4 regions of the Shewanella sp. 5S214 genome follow, and region 4 is predicted to be linked to each of the others. Evidence: predicted binding sites of a transcription regulator. Region 4 holds the regulator's gene; each other region holds the start of a gene.
What was found. The regulator sigma-54, encoded in region 4, starts transcription at its own class of promoters, with help from an activator protein. The targets are predictions, from matches to a motif close to GTTGGCACGNNNNTNGNNT.
Positions count from the first base shown of each region.

Region 1: a site for sigma-54 is predicted at 2,334-2,352, ahead of ACED29_RS09380 (HAD-IIB family hydrolase). Genes of this name have one in related genera too.
Region 2: a site for sigma-54 is predicted at 1,792-1,810, ahead of ACED29_RS04900 (flagellar hook-length control protein FliK). Genes of this name have one in related genera too.
Region 3: a site for sigma-54 is predicted at 2,282-2,300, ahead of ACED29_RS16505 (DUF1328 family protein). Genes of this name have one in related genera too.

Region 1 is NZ_JBGOOV010000011.1:42,161-46,914, forward strand. It holds gene hemH (ferrochelatase) at 1-70, shown strand, start outside; gene yciH (stress response translation initiation inhibitor YciH) at 270-599, shown strand; gene ACED29_RS09370 (YqgE/AlgH family protein) at 806-1,366, shown strand; gene ruvX (Holliday junction resolvase RuvX) at 1,524-1,943, shown strand; gene ACED29_RS09380 (HAD-IIB family hydrolase) at 2,560-3,420, shown strand; gene ACED29_RS09385 (glycosyl transferase) at 3,422-4,642, shown strand; gene ACED29_RS09390 (sugar phosphorylase) at 4,675-4,754, shown strand, end outside.
Region 2 is NZ_JBGOOV010000005.1:102,418-107,171, forward strand. It holds gene fliI (flagellar protein export ATPase FliI) at 1-1,242, shown strand, start outside; gene fliJ (flagellar export protein FliJ) at 1,248-1,700, shown strand; gene ACED29_RS04900 (flagellar hook-length control protein FliK) at 1,995-3,554, shown strand; gene fliL (flagellar basal body-associated protein FliL) at 3,645-4,169, shown strand; gene fliM (flagellar motor switch protein FliM) at 4,199-4,754, shown strand, end outside.
Region 3 is NZ_JBGOOV010000027.1:10,769-15,522, reverse strand. It holds gene ACED29_RS16515 (diacylglycerol kinase family protein) at 1-1,497, opposite strand, end outside; gene ACED29_RS16510 (hypothetical protein) at 1,711-1,905, opposite strand; gene ACED29_RS16505 (DUF1328 family protein) at 1,986-2,162, opposite strand; gene arsJ (organoarsenical effux MFS transporter ArsJ) at 2,493-3,710, opposite strand; gene ACED29_RS16495 (ArsJ-associated glyceraldehyde-3-phosphate dehydrogenase) at 3,717-4,727, opposite strand.
Region 4 is NZ_JBGOOV010000016.1:49,202-53,955, reverse strand. It holds gene lptC (LPS export ABC transporter periplasmic protein LptC) at 1-532, shown strand, start outside; gene lptA (lipopolysaccharide transport periplasmic protein LptA) at 519-1,100, shown strand; gene lptB (LPS export ABC transporter ATP-binding protein) at 1,097-1,828, shown strand; gene ACED29_RS12090 (RNA polymerase factor sigma-54) at 1,972-3,456, shown strand; gene hpf (ribosome hibernation promoting factor) at 3,481-3,768, shown strand; gene ptsN (PTS IIA-like nitrogen regulatory protein PtsN) at 3,771-4,214, shown strand; gene rapZ (RNase adapter RapZ) at 4,211-4,754, shown strand, end outside.

The DNA of each region.
Region 1 (4,754 bases), on a different contig from region 4:
CATCGAATGTCTAAACGATAATGATGATCATATCAATATGATGGCAAACCTTGTTAAACCTTTTCTATAATTATAGGGCGTGACTCCGTCACTGCTAGGGCGCTTCGCTTCTAGGGCGGACTGCGTCCTGCTAGGGACAGCTTCGCTGCTAAGATCCTTGGCCGCTATGCGGCTAGGCTGTTGCGTACCTAGGCTTTTAGCTTTATATCCTCGCCTCTGCTTTTATGATTTGTTAAACTCAAATAAAGTTTTATTGCTAAAGAAATAATATGAGAATAGATTCTAATATCGCATTAGTTTATAGCACTGATAAAGGTCGTATTGAACAACCTAAACCGCAAGTTGAAGTACCAAGCGGTGATGGTATCGTGCGGATCCACAAAGACAGTAAAGGCCGAAAAGGTAAAGGCGTTAGTGTGATCAAAGGGCTCGAGTTAGATGAAAAAGCCTTAAAAGAGTTAGCGCAAAAACTGAAGAAACAATGTGGCTGCGGTGGTACAGTGAAAGACTTCTGCATTGAGGTACAAACCGACAATCGCGAACAAATAAAATCCATATTAGAGAAGTTGAATTTCACCGTGAAATTGGCGGGTGGATAATACTAGGGCTTGTTGGTCTGTGGTGGTCAATATTTATTCGAACCCTTCGGGCAATCTTTTTAGCGGCTTTATACTGCGTTATTGCTTGTTGATCTAGTATAACTTCATCAACAAGTTCTGCCTTGTATGACATGGCTACAAATCGCGGTAAAAATCATCTGGAAAGACCAACAAGCCCAAGGCTAACGCACTATTGGGGAGAGAATATGGATAGCTTAAAAGACCACTTTTTAATTGCCATGCCATCGTTAGATGATACATTTTTCGAACGCTCAGTGATCTACATTTGCGAGCATGATCAAAAGGGGGCGATGGGCATCATTGTTAACCGTCCAATAGGTTTGGAGATTGAAGAGCTGCTTGAGCAAATGGAGCTGTATTTATCGCCTGAGTTTTTATTCTCCCTCGACAGCCAAGTACTCATTGGCGGCCCAGTTGCTCCAGAGCGAGGTTTTGTATTGCATACGCCGCAAAAACATTGGCTCAATAGTACTGAAATCAGTGAGGAGACAATGCTAACATCTTCGCGAGATATATTGGCCTCGATTGGCTCAGACAAATCCCCAGAAAATTTTGTGGTTGCGCTTGGTTACGCGGGTTGGAGTAAAAATCAACTGGAACAAGAAATTGCCGACAATACCTGGTTAACGATCAAAGCTTCGGCCGAGTTATTATTTAACGTAGAACCTGAACAAATGTGGCAGTCGGCCACCCAACAACTCGGTTTCGATATTTGGCAAATGTCGAGTCAAATAGGCCATGCTTAACAATAGTTCGCTGCGCTTCTAGGGCGGACTATGTCCTGCTAGGGGGCAGCTGCGCTGCTAAGATTTATAGAATCTAGCCGCGAAGCGTCCTAGCAGCGTAGCGCTCTAGGCTGTTACTTTTAAAGCGTCCTCTAAAGATTCAAACAAAGAGATACACATGCAACCACAAACCGTTTTAGGCTTCGACTATGGCACCAAAAGTATCGGTGTCGCTATCGGTCAAGCCATCACTGCCAGTGCCACGCCTTTATTATCGATTAAAGCGGTTGATGGCATCCCTAATTGGGATGATATCGACAAATTATTGAAAGAATGGCAACCTGATCTTGTGGTTGTTGGCTTGCCATTAAATATGGACGGCACTGAGCAAGAGATGACTCAACGAGCCCGAAAATTTGCTAATCGAATTAATGGTCGATTTGGTGTCAAGATTGCCACCCAAGATGAACGCCTAACCACTGCAGATGCTAAAGCGCGCTTATTCGAATTAGGTGGTTTTAAAGCATTAACCAAAGGCCAAGTGGATGCCGTGTCAGCGGTGTTAATTATCGAAAGTTATTTCGAAAACCAATTCTAAGTTAATGCCCAGATGCTAGTGTCGCTTCGCTGCTAGGTCGTGACTGTGTCACTGCTAGTGTCGCTTCGCTGCTAGTGTCGCTTCGCTGCTAGGTCGTGACTGTGTCACTGCTAGGGTCGCTTCGCTGCTAGGACGTGACTTCGTCACTGCTAGAGTCGCTGCGCTGCTAGGATTTTATAGGATCTAGCAGCGTAGCGCTCTAGCATCTAGGCTCTACAGCTTTTTATCACTTCATTTGCCCTGAAATGGTGCAGTTTTTATTCATCGTTGCACATATCTTCTTATCCTGTTCAATAATTCTTTTTATCTCACCTTTATTTTTAAAATAATAAAATCAACTATATCAATGATTAAAGTCTATTTGTTCTATTAAGGTGCAAACTTATTACGTTTGGCACATATCCTGAATCTATCTTAAGTAAATCGGATTAGATTAAGCGCGATAATGACTCATTCGCTATATTTATTACTTGTATAGCACTTAGCCGCGTAGCGTTCCTAGCAGTGACGAAGTCACGCCCTAGTGCCTAGAACCTAGCACCTCGCAGCGCAGCGATCTAGCAGGACGCAGTCCGCTCTATGCTTAGTTTCGTTCAATGATTGAAAAGGACAGGATATGACAACACGACCACTTATCTTTACTGACATAGATGGCACTTTACTTGATCATTTTGACTACAGCTTTAGCCATGCAATTGAAGTGATTGAAGCATTGAATGAACGGAAAATTCCGATTATTGCCAATACTAGTAAAACCTTTGCCGAAATGGAAAAGCTGCAACAAACCATTGGTTTTAATTCACCGTTTATTTCAGAAAATGGTGCGGCAATATATATTCCTATTGGTTACTTTGACCAACAACCACAAGACACATTTACCCAAGGATATTACTGGGTAAAAGAGTTTTGTCAGCCGCGAAAATACTGGCTTGATTTGTTAACACAACATGCGCAAGCATTTAACGATGACTTTATTGGTTTTTCATCTCTATCAGTTGAAGCATTATGTGAGATCACCGATTTATCGCCAGATAATGCCAGGTTGGCTTTGATTAGGAATTATGCCGAGCCAGTACTTTGGCAAGGCAGTGAAACCAATAAACAAGCCTTTATTGAATTAATGACCCGTGTTGGTGCACATACCCTACAAGGTGGACGCTTTCTTCATGTTGGCGGCGATACTGATAAAGGCAAAGCGATGCAATGGTTAGCGGATGTCTATTCTCAGCAATATAACACTCCCGTGACCACCATTGCACTCGGTGACAGTGGTAATGACAACGCCATGCTCGAAGCCGCTGATCTGGCAATCCAAATCAAATCCCCCGTTCATGAGTTTCCTTCATTAGCGACTAAAAATCCCAGTATCAAAAGTAGTGAATTTGGCCCTAAAGGTTGGGCTGAATGCATTAAGCAAACTCTGCTGTCGTCATCGGCTGAATCACCTGTAAAGCAACTATCATTAGGAGGGGCGTAATATGGCCGATTTTTACCAAAATGGCATTGTCACCACAATGCATAATTTAACCCGACGTAGCCTTGAAGAGCTGGAGCAAGATTTAATAACGTTTTCAAAAACACGTCCGTTAGGACTCATTTTGCCATCCTTGTATTCAGAGCTAGAAGGTGATGCCCTTAAAGATATCGTCAGTAAATTAAAACAGGTGCCGTATTTATCCGAAATCGTCATTGGCTTAGATAGAGCCGATCTTAAGCAGTACAAACACGCGTTAAGCTTTTTTGGTGAATTACCACAGCATCACCGCATTTTGTGGAATGATGGCCCACGCTTACAAGCGCTGGATGCAAAATTACAGGCATTAGGATTAGCCCCCAAAGAGTTGGGTAAAGGTCGTAATGTATGGTACTGCATGGGCTATATTTTGGCTTCAGGCAAAACGGAATCGGTTGCGTTGCATGATTGCGATATTGTCACTTACGAAAAGTCGTTGCTGGCTCGTTTACTTTATCCTGTAGCCAATCCACAGTTTCATTACGAGTTTAGTAAAGGCTATTACGCGCGAATTTCGAATGGGCAAATTAATGGTCGAGTGTCACGCTTATTAGTTACGCCGTTGATTAAAGCACTTAAAAAAGTGGTCGGTTATAACGAATATTTAGAATACATGGACAGTTTTCGTTATCCATTAGCGGGTGAGTTTTCATTTAGACGAGACGTGCTCAATGACCTGCGTATTCCAAGCGATTGGGGCTTAGAAATTGGTGTGCTATCAGAAATGCAGCGTAATTATTCCCATAACCGCATTTGTCAGGTCGATATTGCTGACAATTACGATCATAAACATCAAGACTTATCATTAGATAATGAAGAAGCCGGTTTGTCTAAAATGTCGATTGATATCACCAAAGCCTTTTTCCGTAAACTGGCGACGCAAGGGCATACTTTCAGCAATGAATCGTTTCGAACCGTCAAGGCGACGTATTACCGTATTGCACTCGATTATGTCGAAACCTACCATAACGATGCCATCATGAATGGCTTGACCACGGACATTCATTTAGAAGAAAAAGCGGTAGAAATGTTTGCCCAAAATATCGTTACAGCAGGGCAACGCTTTTTAGATAATCCAATGGAAACTCCGTTTATGCCAACCTGGAGCCGAGTGGTGAGTGCTATGCCCGATGTACTTGAACAACTTAAAGACGCAGTTGAAGCCGACAACGCTGAGTTTAGTTAACGTAAACGATTAACGATTAACGAGGACACTTTATGTCAGTAATGGATGGATTACAGCAAAAGCTGCAGCAACAACTGGGCTGCATTTATAATGATATCGACATTAATATCAG
Region 2 (4,754 bases), on a different contig from region 4:
GTTGGTTTAACCTTAGAAGCGACAGGATGTCGTGCGCCTGTGGGCAGTTTATGCTCCATTGAAACCATGGTTGGTGAGTTAGTTGCTGAGGTGGTTGGCTTTGATGACAAACTGTTGTATTTAATGCCTATTGAAGAGCTGCGAGGTGTCTTGCCTGGCGCACGGGTTCAACCCTTGGGTGAGCAATCTGGATTAAATGTCGGATTAGCATTGTTAGGTAGAGTATTAGACGGTAGCGGCGTGCCGTTAGATGGTTTGGGGCCATTGAATACGGATCAATACGCAGCCCGTCATGGTCCTTACATTAATCCATTGTCTCGACGTGCCATTACCGAACCATTAGATGTCGGTGTTCGTGCCATTAATTCGATGTTAACCGTAGGTAAAGGTCAGCGAATGGGGCTGTTTGCTGGCTCTGGGGTAGGTAAAAGTGTGCTCCTAGGCATGATGACTCGAGGTTCTAAAGCCGACATTATTGTGGTGGGATTAGTCGGCGAGCGTGGCCGCGAAGTTAAAGAATTTATTGAAGAAATTTTAGGTAAAGAAGGTCGTGCCCGCTCGGTTGTAGTGGCTGCACCGGCAGATACTTCGCCATTAATGCGTTTACGTGCCTGTGAAACATCGACTCGTATAGCCGAATATTTTCGTGATTTAGGCTACGATGTTTTATTGTTAATGGACAGCTTGACACGTTATGCACAAGCGCAACGTGAAGTGGCGCTTGCGGTAGGAGAACCGCCAGCAACCAAAGGCTATCCACCCTCTGTGTTTGCTAAGTTACCCCGTTTGGTTGAGCGCGCCGGTAATGGCGGAGCTGGACAAGGTTCTATTACGGCTTTTTATACTGTGTTGACCGAAGGTGATGATCAGCAAGATCCGATTGCAGATGCTTCTCGAGCGATTTTAGACGGCCATATTGTGCTATCTCGTCAACTTGCCGATTCGGGTCATTATCCCGCGATTGATGTGGAAGCATCAATTAGCCGCGTTGCGCCAATGGTGATAAGTGGAGAACACTTAGAGGCGATGCGTAAAGTCAAACAGATGTATTCTTTGTATCAGCAAAATCGTGACCTGATTTCAATTGGCGCGTACTCACAAGGCAGTGATCCTCGGATTGATAATGCGATACGTTTACAACCTGCAATGAATGCTTTTTTACGTCAAGGGTTTAAAGAACCTGTCTCATTTGAAGAAAGCCGAGTGATGTTGACTCAAATTGCCGCTCAATGTCAGGGATAACCTAGATGACTCGCACAGACCCATTATTAACGGTATTGAAGCTAGCGACTGCTGCCGAGGAACAAGCGGCATTGCAGCTCAAGTCGGCTCAATTTGAAAAACAAAAACGCCAAGGGCAGCTCGATGCGCTAAACAATTACCGTTTAGATTACATGAAGCAGATGGAAGGGCACACGGGCACGACATTACGTGCTAATCAGTACCATCAGTTTCATCAGTTTATTCGTCAAGTTGATAGTGCTATTACCCAACAAGTAGCAGCGGTTAAAGATGCCGAAAAACAAGTGGGTTACCGTCAAGTTCACTGGCAAGAAAAACAACAAAAACGCAAAGCGGTAGAAATGTTACTCGCTCAGAAAGCCAAAAAGGCTATGGTCGTAGAAGCAAAACGTGAACAAAAAATGTCAGATGAGTTTGCTATGCAACAATATTACCGTCAAAAATCAATTAAGTCATAGCCTCCAAATCTAACATTCGTTTTACCGCAATCCCTTTGATTGGTTCGTGTTCAAACTCTATTTATTATCTAAACTTTATTAACTAATATTTATTGGCACTTAAATTGCTTAATATAAATTTAAGTTTACATTGGAATAGAAATCGTCAGCGAAGCGACAGTGGAAACCTCATGATGAGGTTTGTAATGACTCTATTGATATTACCTAATATCGACATATGATTCATCGAGGTAATTTGATAGCTGTTTGTTAGACGATAATGACCTAACTTTGTTTGATTGAGTGGAGCTGATTATGCAGCAGATGAGCAATATCTTACTTGGAAATAGCAGTAAATCTGCTGATCTTAGTACAAAAGGAAACATGCAAGGTGTTGAAAATACATCATTCTTGTCTGCTTTTAATCAAGCGAGTGAATCCGAACTTGCTTCGCGGCCTAACGCCAATAGTGCACCTGTATCGTTAGACGCTGAAGTGGATCAAGTCGATGCTGCCAATGACCTTGATTTATCTACTGAAGAAAATGCTGATATTGAATTGATTTTTGCTCAGCTTAATATGGCCGATGCATTAAATAAACGTCATTCCTCTGGCGGAAATGAATTGCCGCATGTGGATACATTAGATATTGGTTTTGACGCGATATCTTTGATCGACCCTGACAGCAGTATTATTGATGAGCTGAATAGCGATAGTCAGTCAGAGATGGGGGCGCTATTCACTGATGCTATTGATTTACCCGCTGACTCTCTTTCTACCAAAGAAGCTCTTTCTCAGCTTAGCCCTGAAGATATATCCAGCTTAATGGCATTTGCCAATTTATCTGAAAATGATTTACAAGCACTAGACATTAAGGGCTTAAGCGAGTTAATTAGTGACTTTAATTTACAAGCGCCTGTTGTTGATGAATCCATTCTAGCGATGGTGTCTGCAGATATGGACAGTAGTGACGATTCCCCAAAAAGTATCCTTAGATCTGAAGAACAAAACCAAATTGATAAATCAATTGCCGCCAGTGTCACCGTTCCAGGCCAAACTGGCTCTGCGGGTCTTAATTCTGCGGTTGTTAAATTAGACCGCACCGTTTTTTTGGAGGCTAGCGCCACTCTTGCATCTTCTTCAGCGATATCTGCCGACCCTAAGACGATTTTAGGTGATAGCACTGGTATTGATGCCAATATTCAATCAGATACTGATAATGCTAAAATGCTGGCGAAAGCTGATTTTTCTGTGGTCCTAGATTCCCTAGCGACCAAGCGTGCATCAGGAGAACTGTCAGCCAATATAAATTCGGCTAACTTGGGTTTAGACGCAGTGAATGATATCGGTGATACCGACACTAAGGCTTTACAAAATCAGAGTAGTTTTACTCCGATACATAAAAGTGATGTACCACAATTTCAGTTATCGTTGAAACCGCAAGGCGATCATGGTGCGCAAATGCAAGAGATGATCCAGCGCTTTTCTCCGGTCATGAAGCAGCAGTTAATTACTATGGTCAGTAATGGTATTCAGCAAGCTGAAATTCGTTTAGATCCGCCGGAACTTGGGCATTTAACCGTTAAAATTCAAATTCATGGTGATCAAACCCAAGTACAGTTTCATGTTGCTCAGTCGCAAACCCGTGATATTGTTGAGCAAGCAATGCCTCGATTACGCGATATGCTTGCCCAAGAAGGATTACAACTAACAGACAGTCAGGTTTCTCAAGGCGATGGCGGGCGTGATCAGCAAGGACAATCTGGTGAACATGCTGCTGGAGATACGCAATTGGATGAAATTTCAGCACAAGAGCCTAGCTTGATGACAAATCCATCAAGGAGTTTACATTCTGCTATAGATTATTATGCTTAAGCAGGTAACCTATAGCATTAATATATCTTTTCAAGAATAACGAGTTATTCAGTTAAGTTATAATGTTAATCACAATGTTGATTAGGAACCATAATGCCTGAACAAGAATTAGAGTTAAACGACACCCCTAACACCGGTAAAAAAAGCAAGAAACTATTCATCTTTGGTGGCATTGGTTTAGTATTAGTTTTGCTTATTGGCGGCGGATTGTGGTTTTTTATGGGCTCGGACGAGCCTGCCGCTACCGACGTCAGTGGTGATGCATCTGCCGATCCCGCTGCGCCGATAGTCAGTTCTGAAGCAGAGTATGTCGGTATGCCAAGACCTTTTTTATTTAATTTACCTGGCGCTGACCGTGCTCGTTTAGTTGAAATAAAAGTCCAATTAATGGTGCGTGGTGAAAGTAATAGTGTATTGACCCAAAAACATATTCCTTTAATTGAAGATGCGTTATTAACGACCTTTAGTGCTGCTGATGTGCAAAAGCTTAGTACCCAAGCCGGTAAAGACGAGCTGCGCCAGTTAGCCTTACTCAATGTTCAGAATACGCTGCAACCAATAACAGGAACTAAAGTGGTAGAGAAAGTCCTGTTTACTGGTTTTGTCATGCAATAACTAAAAGCGTTAACTGCTAAGGCGATGATGTGAGTGATTTATTAAGCCAAGATGAGATTGATGCGCTATTACATGGTGTCGATGACGATGATGATGATGAGATTGTAGAAGATAGTGCTGATGCACGATCGTATGATTTCTCATCTCAAGATCGTATTGTGCGCGGTCGTATGCCAACGCTTGAAATCGTCAATGAGCGATTTGCTCGGCATTTACGCATCAGTATGTTTAACATGATGCGTCGCGCTGCAGAAGTGTCAATTAATGGCGTACAAATGCTTAAGTTTGGTGAGTATGTACATACGCTATTTGTTCCAACGAGTTTAAATATGGTGCGTTTTAGTCCACTAAAAGGCACAGCGTTAATTACCATGGAAGCAAGACTAGTCTTTATTCTCGTCGACAACTTCTTTGGTGGTGATGGCCGTTTTCATGCCAAAATTGAAGGTCGTGAATTTACTCCAACAGAACGCCGAATAGTCCAGTTACTGCTTAAAATTATTTTTGAAGATTACAAAGAAGCATGGGCGCCGGTAATGGACGTGGAGTTTGAATACCTCGATTCTGAAGTGAACCCTGCCATGG
Region 3 (4,754 bases), on a different contig from region 4:
TCCACTCTGCTGATCATCTTCACGCTCGCCTGTTAATCCGGCAAATAATAGCTCGGTCATACTCAATAATTGTTGTGGTGATGTCTCACTGGACTCAATCCAAGTAATGTCTAACAAACCATCGGTAATATTGGGTTCACCATTTCCTTGGGCTAATACACTGGTGAATGGCGCCGCATTAGCAATCACTAAACTCGTGGTGTTAATCATTTGAATGTCACCACTATCAAGCTGTAATTTCATCGACAAAGGCTGATTTTCATCTATCGCCTCCCATAAACCATTAAGGTAAGCCAACTGTCCGAGCTCATTTTTGCGGTCGCGATCGGCTTTCTGTATCATTTTCCGCTCAAAACCCAAGCCCGCTAGCAACAACATCAATTGCTCATTACACATGGCAGTATCTATGCGCTGAGAATAACCTTGAATCAAAATATCAAGCGCTTGCGATACCGGTACTAACTTACTGGTGATACCAAACAAGGTGTGACTAAGTGCATTAGTGGTGCCCATAGGAATAATGCCTAGGTAAATATCACTGTCGACAATCACCGATGCCACCTCGTTAACTGTGCCATCTCCACCACAAGCAACAATAATATCAGCACCCTGTTTTTTGGCATGTTCGGTTAGTTGCACCGCAGACTTGTCTTTAGTGGTATATAAGACTTCAAGCTGAAAATAATCGCTCAAGGTTTGAGTTATATGATCGGCTTCATCATGCCACTTACCGCCACCTGACACTGGGTTCACAATCAACCAAGCGCGTTTATGGATATGAATTTGATTCAGGCGATGCATTTTTTCGACGGCCGCTAACTGCCATTTATTTAACCGCGCGGTTTGACGAATACTACTGATAGATTTCAGCACATCATTAACATTACGATTTTGCTCACGGCACACTAAGTAAGCGGCTAGCACTAACACCGAACGCCCTCGACCTAATGCACAATGTACTACGACATTTTTGCCATTACTGACTTGGTTATGTAACCAATTAATCGCTTGATTTAACTGTGCGACGCTAGGTACGCTGTGATCCAATACCGGAATATTTAAATAGGCAATATTTTCATCAACCAGAGTCCACTCTAATGCGTCAAATTCTGCAGTAACATCTAAAATAGCATCAATTTTCTCATGCTTTAGTCGGTCAATATCGCCAGAAAACAACCGGCAGGCTAAATACAGCTGCTTATCAATTTTTTGTATTGCAGGAACTTTGTCATTTTTTCTCGCCCAGGCGTTATATAGCTGGCAACCCAATAAAAACGGAATAAAGCTCCAACCTATATACCAAGGAATACTGCCATCTTGGCGTTTACGGAAAATACCTGCACTATTAAACCAATACGCCGAACTCACCAAGCCTAAAGATAATGCAAGCCACGCAAAAACAAGCTTAAGTAACACATAAGGAAGCGCCACACATAAGCACGCAGCCAATAACGTACCAAGGGTATAATAATATTTAATATGGATACGGGTGAGCATTGTGGTCCTCCTTTTTTAAAAAAAGCAGCACATGAGTGCTGCTTAAGACAATACTTATCACTATAACTATCTAATCACTTCGCGCCACGCTCTTAAGATTTTACATTGACTTATATGAGTCTAAACAAGTCGTGACCTTTGACATCAATGTACTTTACGTTAATAACCTAACGGCTCTGAACGGATTAAATAGTTAATCAGATTGCACTGTATTTAACAGTCTGGATCTTCTGACTTCATGCCTTCTTTTACATCTTCACATGCATCTTCAACAGCATTACCAGCATCTTGGATCATTTCATCCACTTTCTCACCAGCATTCTCAGCTTTATTGTCTGAACATGCTGATAAACCAGCCGTTAAAAACACCATTAAACTTGCCATTGTCAGTAATTTTAATAATTTCATATTCATCTCCTAGATGATGGTTGTAATCGAATAACGTTTTGTCGCTAACCTTAACTCGGCTTCAGAGCTCAGGTTACCTACTATGCTCGGGGACCTTTACCTCTAATCGCACTGGATAATAATGAAATCACCAGTAATACAATAAAGATAAAGAAAATAATTTTGGCGATCCCTGCTGCGGCTCCAGCAATACCAGTAAAACCCAATAGTCCTGCTATAACGGCTATAACTAAAAACATTAATGTCCAGCCCAACATAAAAACCTCCTTGGTGTACGATTTACAGTATGGTGCGTGATGTGCTAATCCTTTTGATATCGACCTCATACCTAACCATCTGAGAATTAACCATTTACACAACGACTATGTTTTTACTAATGCCAACATCGTGCCAACAGTAAATAAAAAATTAAAACCATGATTATAAAGGATTTAATTTAATATCGAAAAATGAGCGATGGAAGAGCCACAGACTTGTAGGCACTTTTTACCGATGTTTCCGGTAAGAGTTTCAGATACTAGCGAACCAGTATCGAAAGGAGCAATGAAAAGGAGTCAACATAAGCGCCGCCAGAATAACACCAAGCATTACAACGTATACGGCAGCTTAAATGATATTAATGTTGCTAGCGCTATAAAGCCACTCGATATCCACAAACAAGCTTCTAAACCGTATATTTGATACACCAACCCCGAAAGAACGGTGCCGATAAGACGTCCCATGGCGTTGGCCATGTAATAAAATCCCACATCAAGTGACACGCCATCATGACCTGCATAACTAACAATCAGATAACTGTGCAGTGACGAGTTAATGGCAAACACAGCGCCAAATAGCATTAATCCGGCAATTAATGTCACGTGGATATAAAAGTTAAAGTGCAACGCAAGAGCAATAGCAGCAGGAATAAGTAATAAGTAGCCAGCCCATACAAAGGCTGCGCGTCCTGTTGGTACTTTGCCGTGTTTTTTACCAGTAACATAAGGCGCAAATGACTGGACGATGCCGTAGCCAATCACCCAACTCGCCATAAAACCGCCCACCCACCAATGATCCCATTCAAATGTCACCGCTAAAAACACTGGTAACGCCACCACAAACCATACATCTCGAGCACCAAACAAAAACATTCGCGCTGCCGACAACAAATTAATCGCCGGACTTTTGGAAAAAATATCGATAAATTTAGGTTTATTTTTCGCTTTGCCTAAATCCGCTTTTAAGCTCAATAGACTCATCACCCACACACAAGCTAATAAGGCTGCCATCAACAGCACTGCACCGCGAAATTCAAATAGCGTGAGCAAAATGCCACCTAAAAAGAACCCCAGTCCTTTTAACGCATTTTTAGAGCCAGTAAGAATAGCCACCCATTGATACAACTTGCTCTGCGCATCACTAGGCACCAACATTTTAATCGCACTCTTGGCGCTCATTTTATTGAGGTCTTTAGCAATACCCGACAAGGCTTGCGCAACCATGACATACATTATGGTCAACATGTCCGCTGGTACGGCCAACATAGCTAGCGCAACTATTTGTAACCCTAAGCCAATGTTCATGGTGTTATTTAAGCCAAGCCTTGCCCCTAGCCAACCACCTACAAGATTAGTGACTACGCCAAAAATCTCATAAAACAAAAACAACATCGCGATATTGAACGGGCTGTAACCTAGCTGATGAAAATACAGCACCACCAGCATACGCAGTGCACCATCGGTTAAGGTAAATGCCCAATAATTACCAGTGATTATTAGATATTGCTTAATGTGAGATGGCAATGTACTGAAAGTTAACAGCCCCATGTTAGCTTATTCCTTGTCCGCCAAACCTACTTTGCGCGCAAGCTCAGCGGTGCGATTAGCGTAACCCCACTCATTGTCGTACCACACATACAGCTTAACTTGGGTATCATTAACCACCATGGTCGATAAGGCATCGATAATACTTGAGCGTGGATCGGTTTTATAATCGACCGACACTAATGGGCGCTCTTCATAACCCATAATCCCCTTAAGTTCGCTATCAGCAGCTTGCTTCAAAAGCTGGTTTACTTCTTCTGCCGTTGTGCCACGGGCCACTTCAAACACACAATCGGTAAGCGATGCATTGGCTAGCGGCACCCGAATCGCATGGCCATTTAACTTGCCTTTCAATTCAGGAAAAATATGAGTAATGGCAGTAGCAGAGCCGGTGGTGGTTGGAATTAAACTGATTCCACACGCACGGGCGCGGCGTAAATCTTGATGCGGTGCATCTAAAATCGTTTGGGTGTTAGTAATGTCATGAATAGTGGTCATCGAGCCATGTTTAATGCCTATTTTTTCGTGGATCACTTTTACCACAGGCGCTAAACAATTGGTGGTACAAGAAGCTGCCGTTACGATTGGATGAATCGCTTTATCGTATAAATGCTCATTTACGCCCATCACAATATTGAGCACACCGTCTTCTTTTACTGGCGCGGTTACTACAACTCTTTTGACCCCTTGATCTAAGTAAGCTTGTAGCAAGGCTTTGGTTTTTATCTTGCCGGAGGCTTCAATCACTACATCGCATTTTGACCAATCAGTGTCTTGGGTGACCACATTACGACTGCAAGGAATAGCTTTACCGTTAATCACTATGGCACCACCATCATGTGTCGCTTCATGATGCCAACGACCATGAACTGAATCAAAGGTCATTAAGTGCGCCAGGGTAGCAGCATCGCCAGCGGGATCATTAATGTGCACAATTTCAACATCGTCCCAATCATACGCCGCACGCATTGATAAACGTCCCATACGGCCAAAACCGTTAATGCCTATTTTTATTGTCATGATGGTGTCCTAAGCTTGCTCTGATTT
Region 4 (4,754 bases):
TTTTTTTGGACTTGCTTTTTTCCTCTACTGGCAAGCGCAAATAAAACGCAGTGAAATGGATGCTGTGAAAGTTCGAGGTATTGAACGTCCCGACTTTGTAGCAGATAACCTACGCACCACAGAATTTAATAAACTCGGTTTAATTGCTAGTCGAGTCAGTGCCGAACACATGGAGCATTACGCCTCAAGTGACATTACTCACTTTACTAAACCTGTTTACCTCATTTACCCTGAAAACGGCCAAGCGCAATGGCAATTAAGCGCAGATAGAGGCCAATTGAATAAAAATACCAGCCAAGTCATATTAGAAAATAATGTTATTATTGATGCCATTAATATAGAAGAACCCCTGCAGTCACTCAGTACCCAAGCTGTTTCGGTGGATTTAACCACTATGATCGGCACCTCACAAGAGATGGTGTACATCAAAGGTAAAGGGTTTATTATTCAAGGTTTAGGTCTACATGCTGACTTGAATTCGCAAAAATTATCGCTACTCAGCCAGGTAGAAGGAACATATGAGCCACATTAATCGCCTCAACACTCACGCCAATGTTATGTTATTTGGCAGCATATTTTGCCTGCTGAGTTTACCTACCATAGCGAAACAAGGTGATCTTCAACAAGAGTTGAAAATTGCCTCAGTAAGCCAGTCTGCTGACATTAAAAATAATCAAATTGTTTTTAATGGTCCTGTTACCGTTACTCAAGGCACTATTAACATTAATGCTGATGAGTTACGGGCGTTTACTCCCGAAAATAGCACCAGTAAAAAACTCATCGCTATAGGTAACCCTGCAACGTTTTCACAAGAGTTAGACGACGGTCAAATTGGTACCGCCAGTGCCAACGAAATAAGCTATGATCTTGCTACCACTACACTGACATTGACAGGTAATGCCAAACTGGATCAATCTGGTAGCCAAGTAACTGGTAACCGTATTAAGTACAACATTAACGCTCAAGAGCTGATTGCTGAAAGTACTGGTACAGGGAAAGATCGCGTTATTACTATTATTCAACCTGAGAATTTCCAAGACGAGACTGCACCAAAGCAAAAGCTCCCTGAAATTCCTGTTAAAAAGCAGATCAAACCATGACCCAAATAACCCTAACGGCTGAAAATTTAGCTAAAAGCTATAAAACTCGTCAGGTTGTTAAAGATGTGAGTTTAACCGTTAAAACAGGCCAAATTGTCGGTCTTTTAGGCCCCAATGGTGCAGGTAAAACAACCACGTTTTATATGGTTGTCGGCTTAGTGCAAAGCGATAAAGGTCGGATCTTAATTGATGATGACGATTTAACCGCCGACCCAATGCATCTTAGAGCTCGCAAAGGGATTGGTTACTTGCCGCAAGAAGCCAGTATTTTTCGCAAACTGACCGTATACGACAATATTATGGCCGTATTGCAGACTCGTAAAGAACTCACTACCGACCAACGGATTGAGCAAGTAGAGCATTTATTAGAAGAATTCCATATCACCCATATTCGCGACAGCCAAGGCATGTCGTTGTCTGGTGGGGAACGTCGTCGAGTAGAGATAGCGCGCGCGCTGGCCGCTAATCCTAAATTTATTTTGCTCGATGAGCCTTTTGCGGGGGTTGACCCTATTTCTGTCATCGACATAAAAAAAATCATTCAACAGCTTAAAAACCGCGGCTTAGGGGTATTAATTACCGATCATAACGTACGTGAAACCTTAGACGTCTGTGAGCGCGCTTATATTGTCAGCCAGGGCAATTTAATTGCCGAAGGCACACCTGATGAGATATTGAGTAATCAACAAGTTCGGGCTGTGTACTTAGGTGAACAATTCAAGCTATAGTTACTTTACTGGCCTTTTAGTCTATCTAACTCATTTCATTGAACGATATCTAAATAGCGTTAAATGTCATTGATGTATGTGACAATCGATTACAGTTTTCGAGATTGTCATTTTTATGGAAATCATCTAGGGATAAGCGGTAAATGAAAGCGTCACTCCAACTCAAAATGGGTCAACACTTAACCATGACCCCTCAATTGCAGCAAGCGATCCGCTTACTGCAATTATCGTCATTGGAGCTACAGCAAGAAATCCAACAAGCATTGGACTCAAACCCATTGCTTGAAATAGAAGATGAGTTTTCTCAAGCAAAAGACTCAGTAAAAGAAAGTCGCGACCAATCTGACACCGACTTTAGTGACAACAGCGTGGTCAATATAGAAAAAGACACCTCAACAGTCGACACAGCAGAATCCATGACCAAAGAAACCATGGACGATTTAGCTATGGATACCACATGGGATGAAGTGTACACCGCCTCACCAATGTCAGGTTCAGGCAGTGCTAGCATGCGCGATGATGATATGCCATTCCAAGGTGAAACGACTGAAGGCTTATATGAGCATTTAGAGTGGCAAAAAAATCTCACGCCATTTTCTGACACAGATCGAGCAATTGCTACCGCGATCATTGATGCCATTGATGAACGCGGCTATTTAACCCAAAGCACTGAAGATATTCTCGAAGCCATGGGTGATGAAAGTGTTGAACTAGATGAAGTTGAAGCGGTATTAAAACGTATTCAACACTTTGATCCCGTTGGTGTTGCCGCACGAGATTTAAGCGAATGTTTATTCATTCAATTAGCCCAATATGCCGACACAACCCCACATATAGACAATGCCCGTCTGCTCATTAAAGACTATTTAGATTTAATTGCTGGGCGCGATTTTAGATTATTGATGCGCAAAACCAAGCTCAAAGAAAACGAGTTGCGTGACGCAATCACCTTAATCCAGTCACTTAACCCTCGCCCGGGCTTGTTAGTCACCGCTATTGATGACGAATATGTTATTCCTGATGTAACCGTACTAAAGAAGAATGGCCGTTGGGTTGTAGAGTTAAACCCGGACAATATGCCTAAAATTGGCGTTAATCAACAATATGCAGCCATGGCTAGAAGCAGTAAAAACTCTGCCGATAGCCAATTTATTCGCGGTCATTTACAAGAAGCTAAATGGTTCATCAAGAGTATCGAAAGCCGCAATGAGACCTTATTGAAAGTCGCCAATTGTATTGTGCAATTTCAGCAAGGTTTCTTTGAATATGGTGAAGAAGCCATGAAACCTATGGTACTCAATGATATTGCTGAAGCAGTAGAAATGCATGAATCGACTATTTCACGGGTTACCACTCAAAAATATATGCACACACCACGTGGGCTATTTGAATTAAAGTACTTTTTCTCTAGTCATGTCAGCACCGACGATGGCGGAGAATGCTCATCTACCGCTATTCGTGCTTTTATCAAAAAACTGGTTGCGGCAGAAAACCAGCAAAAGCCATTAAGTGACAGCAAAATGGCCCAACTGCTGGCAGATCAGGGGATCAACGTTGCGCGTCGTACGATTGCAAAATACCGCGAAGCGATGCTCATTCCACCCTCAAACCAACGTAAGAGTTTATAACCTACAAGGCAACGGAGGATTTTTATGCTTATCAATATGACAGGTAGAAATATCGACATTACCGAATCTTTACGTGAATACGTTCAAGGTAAATTTTCAAAGCTTGAACGACACTTCGATCAGATCAATAATGTACACGTTGTGCTCAATGTAGAAAAATTACAACAAAAAGCAGAAGCTAAAATCAACCTTAATGGTGCAGAGATTTTTGCCATGTCAGAAAGCACTGATATGTATGCTGCAATAGACGCCCTGATCGATAAACTCGACCGTCAGGTAATTAAACACAAAGAGAAGTATACAAAACACTAACGATGGAACTTTGTACCATTCTGCAGCCGGAATGCACTACCTGTGCCACACCGGGCAGTAAGAAAAAAGTACTGGAACTCATCAGCAATTTAGTCGCTGCCCAGTACCCACCCCTATCTTCGCAAGAGGTTTTTGAAAGCCTATTAGCGAGAGAGAAAATGGGTAGCACAGGTATAGGAAATGGCATTGCGATACCTCATGGTAGATTAACGACCATAGAGCATCCGATCGCAATATTTATTAAATGTGAAGAAGCCATTGCCTTTGATGCAATCGATAAACAGCCCGTGGATATTTTATTTGCTTTGTTAGTACCTGCAGATCAGTGCCAACAGCATTTAAGCACGCTATCAAGCGTGGCTCAAAAATTAAGCGATAAGCAAATATTGAAACAGCTTCGTAAAACTCACGACTCAACAGAACTTTATCGGGTTATTACTGCATGAAACTTGTCATAGTATCGGGACGTTCAGGCTCAGGAAAATCTGTTGCTCTAAGAGTATTAGAAGATCTAGGGTATTATTGTGTTGATAATTTGCCTTTACCACTGATTGGCATATTACTGGCTCAGCTCAAAGGTAATAACGATCTAGTGGCAATTAGTGTTGATGTACGCAACATTGCCGAGCAAGGTAAAGTCCTTCAAGATCAACTTGCCTTACTTGAACATGACACTGAAATTATTAGCTTCTTTTTGAATTCTAATGATAAAGTGCTACTCAAACGCTATAGCGAAACGCGTCGATTACACCCGTTATCTAAAAATCATATTTCACTGCAAGAAGCGATCATATTAGAAGGCCGTTTACTTGAGCCTATCGCAAAAATTGTTGATCATTATATTGACACCTCTGCCCTGAATATTTACGAATTAAGCGACCAAGTCAGGCAAATATTGTTAGGTAGTGTCGATAAAGAGTTAGTGATTAACTTTGAGTCTTTTGGCTTTAAACACGGTATGCCAACAGAAGCTGACTTTATGTTTG